Regions from separate parts of the Marinobacter sp. NSM genome, predicted to be linked through region 2. Evidence: predicted binding sites of a transcription regulator. Region 2 holds the regulator's gene; each other region holds the start of a gene.

Region 1 (4,404 bases), on a different contig from region 2:
CGGGCGGATCAGCTCCGGGTTGGCTCGTGGATCGAGATGGTGCGCGATGATACCCGTGTGCGCTGCAAACTGGCGGCCTTCATCAAGGCAACCGGCAAGTACATTTTTGTCAATCGCAGCGGCGCCAAGGTGGCAGAGTACCATCGGGATGATCTGGCGGTGGCGCTGCAGGAAGGCGTTATTACGCTTCTCAACGACGGCCTGATTTTTGATCGGGCGCTGGAATCCATCATCGATAATCTGCGCCATAGTCGAAAGGATTGAAGGCGCGAATCCGCACCGTTCCATCCATAGCATCCACCGTCGCTTTGTGATTCAATCGATTGAACATCATAAAGCGACAGTGGATACGCCTTGCCAATCTCTGACCCTTTCAATCAAGACTGCAAACATAACAACGACCCCCTCTCCAGCCAGGCTGAACAGTTAAGGCTGACCGGCCGTTACCCTGGCAGCCGATGGGTGCCCTCGCCGAATTTTGGTGCAAGGCCAGAGGGCTCTGCCATTTCCCTGCTGGTGGTTCACAACATCAGCCTGCCTCCCGGGCAATTCGGGGGAACGGAGATTGAAGACTTTTTCTGTAACCGGCTTGATCCAGCCGCCCACCCCTATTTTGAAACCATCGCCGCCATGCAGGTCTCCGCTCATGCCCTGGTACGTCGTGATGGTTCCGTTGTGCAGTTTGTCAGTTGTTTGGACCGGGCGTGGCATGCCGGCCGCTCCTGTTTTGACGGCCAGGAAGAGTGCAACGATTTCTCTATCGGTATCGAACTGGAGGGGGCAGACGATATTCCCTATACGCCCGAACAGTACCGGATACTCGCAGACATGGCGCGGTTGACCATGATGGCCTGGCCCAAAATCAGCGCAGAGCGCATTACCGGCCACAGCGATATTGCGCCTGGCCGGAAGACCGATCCTGGTCCAGCGTTCGACTGGCGGTATTTTTCCCAGCTGTTGGCCCATGAGGAGATCGCCTGAATGGTGTTTGTCGTGTTTCTTTTGGCCTACCTTATTCGGCGTCAACTGGATAGCCGGAACCGGCTTGATGGCGACGTGCTTTGGCGTGCCTGGTTTCACCGGGGCGCGAAAATCCAGGCCGGAAAGGAGGATGCCATTACCTCCGGGCTGATCTGGGTCCTGCTGCCCGGCCTGGCGTTGGTGGGCGTTGTGTGTCTGCTAGAATGGTATGGGTTCAGGCTGGCGGCCTATCCGCTGGAGCTGATCGTGCTGGTGTTGCTGATGGGAGCGCCGGGTTGGCGGCACCAGTTACGTGACTATTCGGAAGCCTGGAGCCGGGGCGACATGCAGGCTGCCTGGCGACATATCCAGAACCGGTTGCCACCGGAAGAGCGGGGCGCTGCGCTGTCACCAGAGGCCATGCATCTGTCGTTATCCAAGGCTCTGGTGATCGGGGTTTTCGAGCGGTTCTTCCTGGTGGCTTTCTGGTATGTGGTGGGTGGAATAGGTGCAGCCATGGTTGCCCGTGGCCTGGTGGCGTTGTCTGAGCAATGGCCGCAGCAAGCGGCCCGCGCCCGATTCCGCACCCTGGCCAATCTGGCCAGCTGGATTCCTGCACGCCTGCTGTCCTGCACGCTGGGGCTGGCCGGTGATCTCGCGGGCTGGTCGAGGGAAGCGAAGAAAGTCCTGCCCGGTTTTGGAAGAAAAACCTCGGAAGTCCTCATGATTTCCGCAAACGGGTCGTTAACCGGTTATGCGCTTGATCCCGCCCAGTTCGCGCGGTTGCACCCGGACGAGTGGACAAGTTTTGGCGGGCGTAGCCTGGCGGCCATACGGGGCTTGTTGAACCGAAGCATGCTGGTGTGGATCTGCGTTGCCGCGTTGCTGGTGATTGCCGGGGTGGTCTGAGGAGTGTCATAAAACATTACAGAATAACACTTAAAGGTGATTAAGTTTTTCCGACCTTGGGCGATAATCAAGCAAAGAATAAAGAGTCAGTTAGTAGAATCAGCGAGAGGGCACCGTGAAATATTTGATCAATCCAGCTGTTAGCCTGATGAATCGGCTGCCCATGGTCTACAAGTTCAGCCTAATCAGCATCTTGTTCCTGGCCCCGATCATTGTCCTGTCGTGGTTGGTTATTTCCAGCCTCAATCAATCCGTTCAAACCATGACCCGCGGTATCGAGGGTCTTGCCGATCTTCGCAAGGTAGACCAGCTATTGTCTGCGTCTATGGCTTATCGTGACTATCAGGCACCGGGTGTCCTGAAGGATGAAGACGAACTCCTGGGCAAGGCGGGTGCGGCGGCGGAGCAGATTGATGGCCTGTTTTCCGACCTTGTGGGGGACAACCGCTCGTTCGATTCCTCTGGCTCCTGGAAGGATCATGTTCTGGCCCTGCAGGCGGAGTGGGAACAACTGAAGCAGGATGACAATTACCAGGGCAACATCGACCCTCAGTTCAAGTACTACCACGAGTTTGTCCAGAAGGTGCTGGCGCTGTTGCCGGCGACTATTGAAATTTCGGGGCTGGGACAGGATGCCTCCCGGGAAAATCTGTTGTTGCTTGGGCTGGTGCGCAATGCGCTGCCTGAGGCGAGGACGGTTGTTGGAAGGGCCCGATCTTACGGTATCTTTGCCCTGGTGGATGGCCAGGTGGGTTATAACCTGAGTGAAATTCTGAATGAAATCTATGACCAGCTGACCAACCGCAGTTCCCTGCTGTCGCCTGCCTTGTTGGTTGCGGTTGAAACCTCGCCCAAGCTGTCAGGCAGAGCCGGTGGCGCTGTGACGCGGGTCGATGAAAGCCTGATGGCGCTGCGCGAGCAGCTGGACCTGAACATCATCACCCCGATGCGCCTGGAACAGCCCTGGCAGGAATTTGATGCCACCGTCTCCAACCAGCTGGACTACTACGATTCACTCAATGACAGCATTTTCAATGTGGTTTCCGGCAACCTTGAACAGCGCCTGCAGCGGGAGACCGGTCAGCGGCGGATGATTGTAGGTGCCCTGATCGGCGTGATGCTTCTGGTGGTGTACCTATACGTTGGCTTCTTTATGTCAGTGAGAACTGCCATTAACCGGTTCAGTGAGGCGGCTCGCAGCGTCGCCGCTGGTGACATGACGGCGCACATCCAGCTGAACAATCGTGATGAGCTGGGCGAGCTGACCACCGAATTCAATAACATGACAGACCGGATTGCCGAACTGATCCGCTCTGTCAGCGGGACCACGAATGATGTTGATAGTCAGGCGGTGAGGGTTAACGAGACTGCAGCAGCCAACAGTGAAGCGGTGGCCCGCCAGATGGAAGAGACCGGCCAGATCAACGAAGCCATGGGGCAGATGGTGGAGGCGGTCAACGAAGTGACTGAAAGTGCCCACCGGGTAGCGGACAGCGCCGGTAGTGCAGAGCGTGATACCGAGACGGGCCGACAGGTTGTGGCGGCTACCGTGCAAACCATTAACCGTCTTGCGGCAGAAATCGCCGGTGCGGTAGAGGTAATCAATCGGGTCAGTTCAGACAGCGACAACATCAGCCAGGTGTTGGTGGAGATCAAGGCCATCGCCGAGCAGACCAACCTGTTAGCGCTGAACGCTGCCATTGAAGCGGCCCGGGCCGGTGAACAGGGGCGCGGTTTTGCGGTGGTGGCTGATGAGGTGCGCTCACTGTCTCAGCGCACCCACAAATCGACCGAAGAGATTGAAGGCATGATCTCCCGCCTGCAGGGTGGTGTTAAAGAAGCGGTCTCTGCCATGACCTCTAGCCACGATGCCACGGAGCAAACGGTTCAGAAATCCGGTGAGGTGACCGAAGCGCTGGATCGCATTGCCGCTGGCATCTCTGAAATCGTGGACATGAGTCACCAGATTGCCCAGGCAGCGGAAGAGCAGTCTGCGGTGGCGAAGAACGTTAACGCCAACGTGGAGCGTATCGGGGAGTTGGGGCATAGCACTGCCTCCAACGCCGAAGAGACGCTGGCGTCTTCCCGTCAGATGTCGGAGTTGACGGCGTCGCTTCAGCGTCTGGTAGAGGCGTTCAAGGTATAGGGCGTTTGCCTGCGATCGAAAAAATCCGGCCCTCAGAGGCCGGATTTTTTTTGTTCCCAGAGAATTTCCTGGCTGCCATCCCGGCGGGCCAGCACGCGGGCAATGACAAACAGCAGGTCAGACAGCCGGTTCAGATAGTGGCGGGACGCAGTATTGATGGAATCTTCGTGGCCCAGTGCTACCACCACGCGCTCTGCGCGACGGCAAACGGCCCGGGCCAGATGGCATTGTGCGGCGGCAGGGCAACCTCCGGGCAGAATGAAGTTCTTCAATGGCGGCAAGTCGGCATTATGCTCATCCAGGGTCTGTTCCAGCCAATCAATGTGGTCGTCGCTGATGACTTTGCTGCCAGGAATTGCGAACTCGCCGCCAAGATCAAACAGGTGGTG
Region 2 (4,404 bases):
AGACCACCACCATTGGCAAGCTGGCAGCCCAATATGTACTGGAGCATGGGCCGGATTCCCTGGCGTTGGTCACCACCGATCGCTACCGGGTGGCAGCCCATGAACAGCTGTTCGTGTTTGGCCGTATTCTCAATGTGCCTGTCCGGGTTGTGGACGAGAGTCATTCCTTGGATGATATTCTGGACGAACTGTCAGATCGGCACCTGGTTCTGATTGATACCGCCGGGCTGACCAGCTCGGATCGCGGTTATCAGGAACAGCTGGCGGAGTTGGCCCGGAGCGATCACAATATCCGTACCCATCTGGTCGTGTCTGCCACCAGCCAGCCGCGCATCATGAAATCGGTGTGGCATTGCTATAAGATGGCAAACCTTGCAGGCTGCGTCATGACCAAGATTGACGAAGCGCTGACACTGGGTGAGTCTTTGGGCTTTGTCATGGAAACCGGCCTGCCAGTAGCGTGGTATACCGATGGCCAGAAGATTCCCGAAGACCTGCACCGGGCAGAGGCCATTCCTCTGATGCGGTTGGGCGTAGAACGCCTGAAAATAATGCAGCACGGCCAGGCCGTTGCAGAAGGGGCTTGAGGCCCGGTGGTACAGCCGGTGCGCTGCCTTTGTGCCCACACAAGAACGCAGTAAGAGACTGATAACAGTATGAGCAGACCACATCCGGTTCAGGTGATTGCGGTTACCGGCGGCAAGGGCGGTGTCGGCAAGAGTAATGTGTCCGTCAACCTCGGTATCGCGCTGGCCCAGAAAGGCCGACGGGTGGTGTTGCTGGATGCAGACCTTGGCCTTGCCAATATCGATGTGCTGTTGGGCATTACCGCCAATCGCAATCTGCAGGATGTGCTCAGTGGCGAGTGCGACCTCAAGGACGTGCTGGTCAACGGCCCGGGTGGTATCAAGATTGTTCCCGCATCGTCCGGCACCCAGCGTATGACCCAGTTGAGCCCGATGGAACATGCGGGGCTGATCAACGCCTTCAGCGAGCTGGGTGACCAGATTGATGTGCTGATCGTTGACACAGCAGCCGGTATTTCCGAGTCCGTCGTCAGTTTCCTGCGGGCCTCACAGGAATTGCTGCTGGTTGTGTGCGATGAGCCTACCTCGATTACCGATGCCTATGCCCTGATCAAGCTGATGAATCGCGACTACGGTACCAACCGTTTCCGTATTCTGGCGAATCAGGTGCGAAATGAGCAGGAAGGCCGGCATCTGTATGAAAAACTGACCCGTGTCACCGAGCGTTTCCTTGATGTAGCGCTACAATATGTAGGTATCGTGCCTTACGACGAAGCCGTCAAAAAAGCCGTTCAGAGGCAGAGGGCCGTTCTGGATGCCTATCCACGGGCCAAGGCGTCGCTGGCGATCCGTGCCCTGGCAGAGAAAGTGGACAGCTGGCCGCTGCCATCCTCGCCAAGAGGGCATCTGGAGTTTTTCGTGGAGCGGCTCGTCGAAGTCTGATCTGAATCCAGTCCTATAAGAAAACCGGATACATGACATTGGCGAAAAACCTGGGAATCTACCATCAGGCTGGCGCAAAAGGCCCCTCTCAGCTGATTGAGGAGCATGCGCCGCTGGTCAAGAAAATCGCCCTACACTTGATGGCCCGTTTGCCGGCCTCGGTTCAGCTTGAAGATCTTATGCAGGCGGGCATGATCGGCCTGCTGGAAGCTGCGCAACGCTATTCCACCGGCAAGGGTGCCACCTTTGAAACTTACGCAGGTATTCGTATCCGCGGTGCCATGGTGGATGAGATCCGCAAGGGCGACTGGGTTCCCCGCTCCGTTCACCGAAATGCCCGCCGTATCGCGGCAGCCATCAAGACGGTTGAAGACCGCACCGGGCGCGAGGCCCAGGACGTTGATGTTGCCGAAGAGCTGGGCATTGGCTTGTCGGAATATCATGCCTCCCTGGCAGACGCCAACAGTGGCCGACTTTTTAGCCTTGATGAACTCAATGAATCCGGGGAGCTGCCGATAGAAGAAACAGAGGCCAGCGATAATCCCCTGGATGGTATTGCATCAAATGCATTCCAGAAAAGCCTGGCAGAGGCAATTGAAGAGCTTCCTGAGCGAGAAAAGCTGGTGTTGAGCCTCTACTACCAGGAAGAGCTCAACCTGAAGGAAATTGGCGCGGTGCTTGGCGTCAGCGAGAGCCGGGTCAGCCAGATTCATAGCCAGGCGGCCCTTCGTCTCAGGGGGCGGTTGTCCGATTGGCGGGAAGACGAGCCAGAATAAACCGGGCCGGCGCTGACCGCGCGGCGCGTAACTGTGTAGATTTTGGTAACCGGCGCTTTACAACGCGGCCAAACAACACACAATAAGCGGTTAAAGCAGCGGCCTGCTAGACTTTCAAAAGGCTTAATGAAATCCGGGTGTTACTGACTGGAGGTCCCATTGGACAAAAACATGAAAATTCTCATTGTGGATGACTTTTCCACAATGCGGCGAATCATCAAAAATCTGCTGCGCGATCTTGGCTTCACCAATACGGATGAAGCGGACGATGGCAACACTGCCTTGCCCATGCTGAGGAGCGGCAAGTACGACTTCCTGGTGACCGACTGGAACATGCCTGGCATGTCGGGTTTTGATCTGCTCAAGGCGGTGCGGGCAGACGAGAACCTGAAGAACCTTCCGGTGCTGATGGTAACTGCGGAGGCCAAGCGTGACCAGATTGTGGCGGCGGCCCAGGCCGGCGTTAACGGGTACGTCGTCAAACCGTTTACTGCTGCCGTTCTCAAGGAAAAGATTGAGAAGATCTTCGAGCGAATCCAGTAACCAGGGGTCGGATGGCTGTCATGACTGACAAGAACGAGAACCATCAGGGCCTTGACCCGGAAGTAACCGAAAAGCTCCAGCAGCAGAGTTCGGAGTTGGCCGAATGCATCAGTTCCGGTAACTACGCCCGGGCAATGTCGGTGATCAACGAGCTTAGTGAAGTTCGCGACCAGAGCCTCTATCGGGAAGTGGGGCGGTTGACCCGGAGCCTGCACGAGGCTATCCGGAATTTTCAGATAGACGCCCGCAGTGCCGAGCAGAAAGAAGCCTTGTCCAAGATGTCCGATGCCTCGGATCGGCTTGCCTACGTTGTCCAGATGACCAGCCAGGCGGCCAATCGCACCATGGACCTGGTCGAAGAAAGCATGCCGGTGGCGCATAACATGCGCGACGAAGCGACCGCCCTGCGAGACGAATGGCAGCGGTTGCGCCGTCGGGAAATGGAGCCGGCAGAATTCCGGGAACTGTACGGACGCATTGATCGCTTCTTTGCGGGCCTGGCCACCGATTCCGACACCCTGTATAGCAATCTGTCTGAAATCCTTCTGGCCCAGGACTTCCAGGATCTTACCGGGCAGGTTATCCAGAAAGTCACGGCCCTTGTGAAAGAAGTCGAAGAGAACCTGCTTGACCTGGTGGTGATGGCCAGCCACGTGGACCAGCTCACCGGCACCGTGCACCAGATTGAAGAAAAAGAAGAATCGGCCGAAAAAGGGGTAGGGCCTCAGATCAAGGCTGAGGAGCGTGATGATGTAGTTTCGGGGCAGGACGACGTTGATGACCTGTTATCCAGTCTCGGTTTCTGAACGATTATAGAGGGTGACGCATGGCGCTTGATGCTGACGAAGAGATCCTGCAGGACTTCCTGGTTGAGGCCGGCGAGATTCTCGAAAAGCTGTCCGAGCAGCTGGTAGATCTTGAGCAGCATCCGGATGACAGCAACCTGCTCAACGCCATCTTCCGTGGTTTCCACACGGTCAAGGGCGGTGCCGGGTTCCTGCAGCTCGAAGCGCTGGTCAACTGCTGTCACTCTGCGGAAAATGTGTTCGATATCCTTCGCAACCACAAGCGCAAGGTTACCTCCGAATTGATGGACGTGGTGCTGGAAGCCCTGGACCACGTCAACGCCATGTTTGATCAGGTTCGTAACCGTGAAGAGCCGACGCCGGCTCCGGACGAATTGATCGCCGCGCTGGATGAACTTGCCAAGCCGGAAAGCGACACGGCAGCGCCAGCAACGCCAACCCCAGAACCCGAACCTGCCGTGGGTGGGGGCAATGATTCCGGTGATATTACCGACGAAGAATTCGAGCAACTGTTGGATGCTCTGGCCGATGAAAAAGGTGCGGATCAACAGCCGGCGGCCGCACCGGAAAATACCTCTGACAATGACGCCGGATCAGACGGCGACGAGATCACCGACGACGAGTTTGAAGCCCTGCTGGACCAGTTGCATGGCAAAGGCCAGTTTGCCGGCCCCCCGGTTGTTGATAACGACACCCCGCCGGAGCGGGAACCAGAAGAACCGGCAAAATCATCCACTGGTGATGATCTGATCACCGATGACGAGTTTGAAAACCTGCTGGATGAGCTGCACGGCAAAGGCAAGAGCCCTG
Region 3 (4,404 bases), on a different contig from region 2:
TGCCGTGGACTACATCAGTAAGCCGGTAAGCCCATCGATTGTCCGCGCCCGTGTAAAAAACCATCTGTCCCTGGTCAGAGTGGACGAACTGGTTGAAACCCGGCTGACCGTGGTACAGCGTCTGGGCCGGGCGGCAGAATATAAAGACAATGAAACCGGGCTCCACGTTATCCGCATGAGCCATTTCTCACGGCTGATTGCCCTCGAAGCCGGTATGGGCGAGGCTTGGTCAGACACTCTGCTGAACGCTGCCCCCATGCACGATGTCGGGAAAATCGGTATTCCGGATGCGATCCTCCAGAAACCGGGAAAGCTGGACCCAGACGAGTGGGCCATTATGCAGCGCCATGCAGAAATCGGTGCAGAGATAATTGGTGAGGATGGCTCAGACCTGCTTAACATGGCACGGGAAGTTGCTCTTAATCACCACGAGAAGTGGGACGGAAGCGGCTACCCAAGAGAGTTGAAAGGAGATGCCATTCCTATCTCTGCCAGAATTGTAGCACTCGCCGATGTATTCGATGCCCTGACCAGTGAACGCCCTTACAAAAAAGCCTGGCCCATTGACCGGGCGACCGACCTGATTCGCGAGCAAAGCGGCCAGCATTTTGACCCACAACTGATTGAGGCCTTCTTCCGCTGCCTGCCGGCGATACTGGAGGTCCGCGACCAATGGCGGGAAGGGGCTGCTTAGCAGCCCATATCACCACGTTCCAGCACTTCCGAGATCATCCCGTCGAGCAATGCCAGCACTTCCGCTGATGACGCCCTCAGAGTTTGAACCAAATCTCTCGATAATTGTGCGTATTTCTCCGTGGTCATTCGTTGCGCGTGATAATCGCTGGCCGCCTTGTAAAGTTCCCGCCCCGCTCTGTGTACTTGCGGATGCATTTCGTCAATCAACCTTTGCGCATTTCGTAATTGGTGCATCGGTTTTGCCTGCTCACTGGCAAGGAAAGTCCCCAAACGACACTGGGTGTGGTCCTTCACCTCGGCTTCGGTAATGGTATTCTCCGCAAACACCGCGAAACGGATCAGCTTATCCACCCAAACAACATGATCTCGCTTAGCACTGGCCAAGACAAGACAAGGAGTAGATAACTGCAAGCGGCCGAAGATGGTGTCTGTGTCCTGCCGCAACGGACCTATGGACTGCATCAGGTCCCGGAAAATAGCCGCCAGTGCGTCCGAGTCTTCCGAGTTAGAACTGACCTGCCTCGCCATATCCTGGGCGACCTGGCTTTGCTCTTCAGCCGCTGCGGCGATGGATGTTGCCTGGTCGTAGTTGATATTCGAAGATTCACGCGATTTGTGAATGACTTCCGCCACCCGCCCCCGACTCTCGCCGGAAGCTTGCACTGCTCGCACCGAATTACCCAACCGCGACTGCACTGTTTCTGAGCCCGAAATAATCTGTGAAACGATCCCATTAATTTCCTGAGCAGCCCCCGAACTGCGGGCTGCCAGCTGACGAACCTCATCGGCAACCACCGCAAATCCTCGCCCCGCTTCCCCTGCACGAGCCGCCTCAATAGCAGCATTGAGCGCCAGGAGGTTTGTCTGATCTGATATTTCATTGACCGTGTTCGTTAAAGACTCGATGCTGCGTGTCCGCTCCGCCAGCGACCGCATCTCTTCATTCGCCTGGGTCAGAGCAATGTCCACTTCCGCCAGCCTCGCTTCCATTTCATCAAGGGCTGCAATTGACTCTTCAGTGTATTCATTGACCCGCGACGCTTGCTCGAGGACATCTTGCCCGAGGCCACCCACTTCCGTCGCGCTGGCAGACATTTCCTCAATGGCAGCCGAAAGTGCCTGTATGTTGGCTACCAGATTATGAATGCGTTCATCAAACTCCAGGGCACCCTGACCAAGGTCGGATATGTGGCGGGAGACATCTACCGCCCCGTTAGCAACCGCCAAGTTTTGGGAATTTGCTTCAGTCAGGTACTCTGCCAAAGGCTTTGCCCATGATGGGTATTGCGCAGGGACGCCATGTGACAACATCGACTCTATTAATTGTTTTACTTTTTTCTCAGTTAACAGCATTGGTATGCTCTTATCGTCATAGGGATATGCTTAGCAAGCTTGGAAACATTTCATACGTGCCTAGGATAACGGCACACTAAGGCGCACCTTTAGGACCAAGATCAATTTTCAGGATGCTTCCGAGGCGAAAGATCCAACCGGAAACTCGGTCAAGGCAGCCGATACTGCGCAACCAGCGCATCAACATATGCCACTCTGGTATCAATCTCGCCCGCCAAGCCCTGTACCCGCTCAGCCTCTTTTGCCACATCGGTGGTTCGGGTAGCTACGGTACGGATGTTCTCGTTGATCTGCAGCGAGGTCGCGGCCTGCTGTTCGCAGGCGGGGGCGATCTGGTTGTTCATGCTGCTGACGGCGTCTATCGCTCGCTCAATGCGGCTAATGGCTTCGGCGGCTTCCTGAATAGCCCGATTCGACTCGGTTGACCGGGTCTGCCCCATCTCCATGGCGGCGGTGGTCGCTTCCGAAAGGTCTTTCAGTTCATCGACTGTGGTGCGGATTTCATCGGTGAATTCCTGGGTACGGCGCGACAGCGACCGCACCTCATCGGCGACCACGGCAAAACCCCGACCGTGCTCGCCGGCCCTGGCGGCTTCGATTGCCGCGTTCAGCGCCAGAAGATTGGTCTGGTCTGAAATGTCGTGTATCGAGCCCGTTACCCGGGCAATCGATTCCACCTTTTCCGCCAACTGAGCCACCATGCGGGCACTGTCTTCGAGAGTGTTGTTGGTGGCGTCTGTCATGGTGCGGGCACTGGCCATAGCCTGACTACCAGCCGAGGCAGAACCTGCCGCATCAGTAGCAGCTTCGGAAGCCAACTGGGCGTTATGGGCCACTTCCTGCACACTGGCAGACATCTGATTGGTCGCCGTGGCCACCTGATCAGCCTGCTGCTGTTGCTCCTCGACATACTGACGGGTGCTTTCACTAGCTTGAACCAGTTGCGCTGTATTGCGCTGAAGCTCATCAGAGAAACCGCGCATCTGCCGGATCAGCTCGCAGGACTTCTCCATCATGTCGTTGAAGGATTTTGCGCTGACACTGCGGCCATCAGTGGGCAAACGACCGGAAAGATCATGCTCCTGGTCAAACGACTGGACAATCGACATCATACGGAACGCCTGATTGCGCTCCTGCTTCATTTGCACCGCAAAGAACACAAGGATACAGGCCTCGAAAACCACAAAGGCGGCATGGACCATGGCGGTGTCCCAGCCATGCCCGTGGTCGTATATCATCAGCGGCATCGAGCCTATCTGCGTGCCGGCATGTTGAAGTGCCGTGAACAACAGGTGATGTAAGGCGATCGTGACCGCTGCAACCACCACAGGCAGCCAGTCCCGGTAAATAATCGTCAGGGCAAGCGCCGAGAAAATGTGAAAATGCATTTCGATTCGCCCCATCTGGGCCTGAATCATGATGGCTGAGAACAACATCAAACAGACTGCAAAAAAACTCGAACTGGCGCGACTTCCCCGCAACAGGAAGTAACCTCCAGCTGCCAAGCCTCCCACAAGCATTGACGCCACAAGTGCGAAAGCGTGAGTGCCATAACCAACGGGCACCAGCAAGCCGACCACAGGCACGTGGGCCAGCAATATGAGCAGCATTTGCCGGTCGGTGACCAGAGTTTGCTCTCGGGTTAGATCGCTGACGCTAACAACGGTTGTCATTGGAATCACTCTCTTGGGTTTATCGCGCGGGAATTGTCTGGTGGGTTGCACTATCAGGATGCATTGGATCTGGTAATTACGAACCTGAATTGTTGCAGATCACAGACAACACAGCTGGTTCGTACTTTCACTTAACGGATGTTTCTCGTGTTCACGGTAGGGATGTGTGAACAGATCAGCTGCGGCCCGAGGCCAGTTCTGTCATGATTAGCAGCTGTTTTCTGACGGATCAGGACCTGCCGTGAAGCACGATTGTCATTACCACCCGGGCGACCCGGCCAAGTGGCACTGTGGTGAGTGCCAGATGCACTATTGCAACCGCTGCATGCCCGATGCAGACACCCGCCAGCGCCGCGCCCTGTGCCCTCGCTGCAGCAAGGCCATGAGGTATCTCGGGGCGGCAACCGAGGTGGTGCCCTTCTGGCACCGTATCGGCGCGTTCTTCCGTTACCCGTTCCATACTGATCCACTGATGGTAATCGCTATCTGCACTCTGGTGCCCATCGTTGCACCGGCAAACATTGTTGGTCTGATCATCTGGCTGGTGCTCGCGCTGGCGCTGTTCAAATACACCTATGCCGTGATCAGCCACACCGCAGAAGGCCATCTGAAACCGCCACCGGTGTCGGTTGCGTTCACTGGCAGCGGTTTTGACATCGTCATTCTGCAGTTTCTGGTGTTC

What was found. The regulator FliA, encoded in region 2, starts transcription of late flagellar genes. The targets are predictions, from matches to a motif close to CTAAAGTTTNNNNNNNNNNNGCCGNTAA.
Region 1: a site for FliA is predicted at 1,909-1,936, ahead of ACTZWX_RS16130 (methyl-accepting chemotaxis protein). Genes of this name have one in related genera too.
Region 3: a site for FliA is predicted at 2,115-2,142, ahead of ACTZWX_RS10200 (methyl-accepting chemotaxis protein). Genes of this name have one in related genera too.

The regions. Positions count from the first base shown of each region.
Region 1 is NZ_JBQTCK010000009.1:14,207-18,610, reverse strand. Features, by position in the region: gene ACTZWX_RS16145 (DUF1631 domain-containing protein) at 1-264, shown strand, start outside; gene ampD (1,6-anhydro-N-acetylmuramyl-L-alanine amidase AmpD) at 433-981, shown strand; gene ampE (regulatory signaling modulator protein AmpE) at 982-1,869, shown strand; gene ACTZWX_RS16130 (methyl-accepting chemotaxis protein) at 1,985-4,015, shown strand; gene ACTZWX_RS16125 (cob(I)yrinic acid a,c-diamide adenosyltransferase) at 4,048-4,404, opposite strand, start outside.
Region 2 is NZ_JBQTCK010000001.1:45,296-49,699, forward strand. Features, by position in the region: gene flhF (flagellar biosynthesis protein FlhF) at 1-587, shown strand, start outside; gene ACTZWX_RS00220 (MinD/ParA family protein) at 657-1,469, shown strand; gene ACTZWX_RS00225 (RNA polymerase sigma factor FliA) at 1,502-2,245, shown strand; gene cheY (chemotaxis response regulator CheY) at 2,405-2,788, shown strand; gene ACTZWX_RS00235 (protein phosphatase CheZ) at 2,809-3,594, shown strand; gene ACTZWX_RS00240 (chemotaxis protein CheA) at 3,615-4,404, shown strand, end outside.
Region 3 is NZ_JBQTCK010000003.1:560,880-565,283, forward strand. Features, by position in the region: gene ACTZWX_RS10195 (response regulator) at 1-694, shown strand, start outside; gene ACTZWX_RS10200 (methyl-accepting chemotaxis protein) at 691-2,049, opposite strand; gene ACTZWX_RS10205 (methyl-accepting chemotaxis protein) at 2,199-3,722, opposite strand; gene ACTZWX_RS10210 (hypothetical protein) at 3,964-4,404, shown strand, end outside.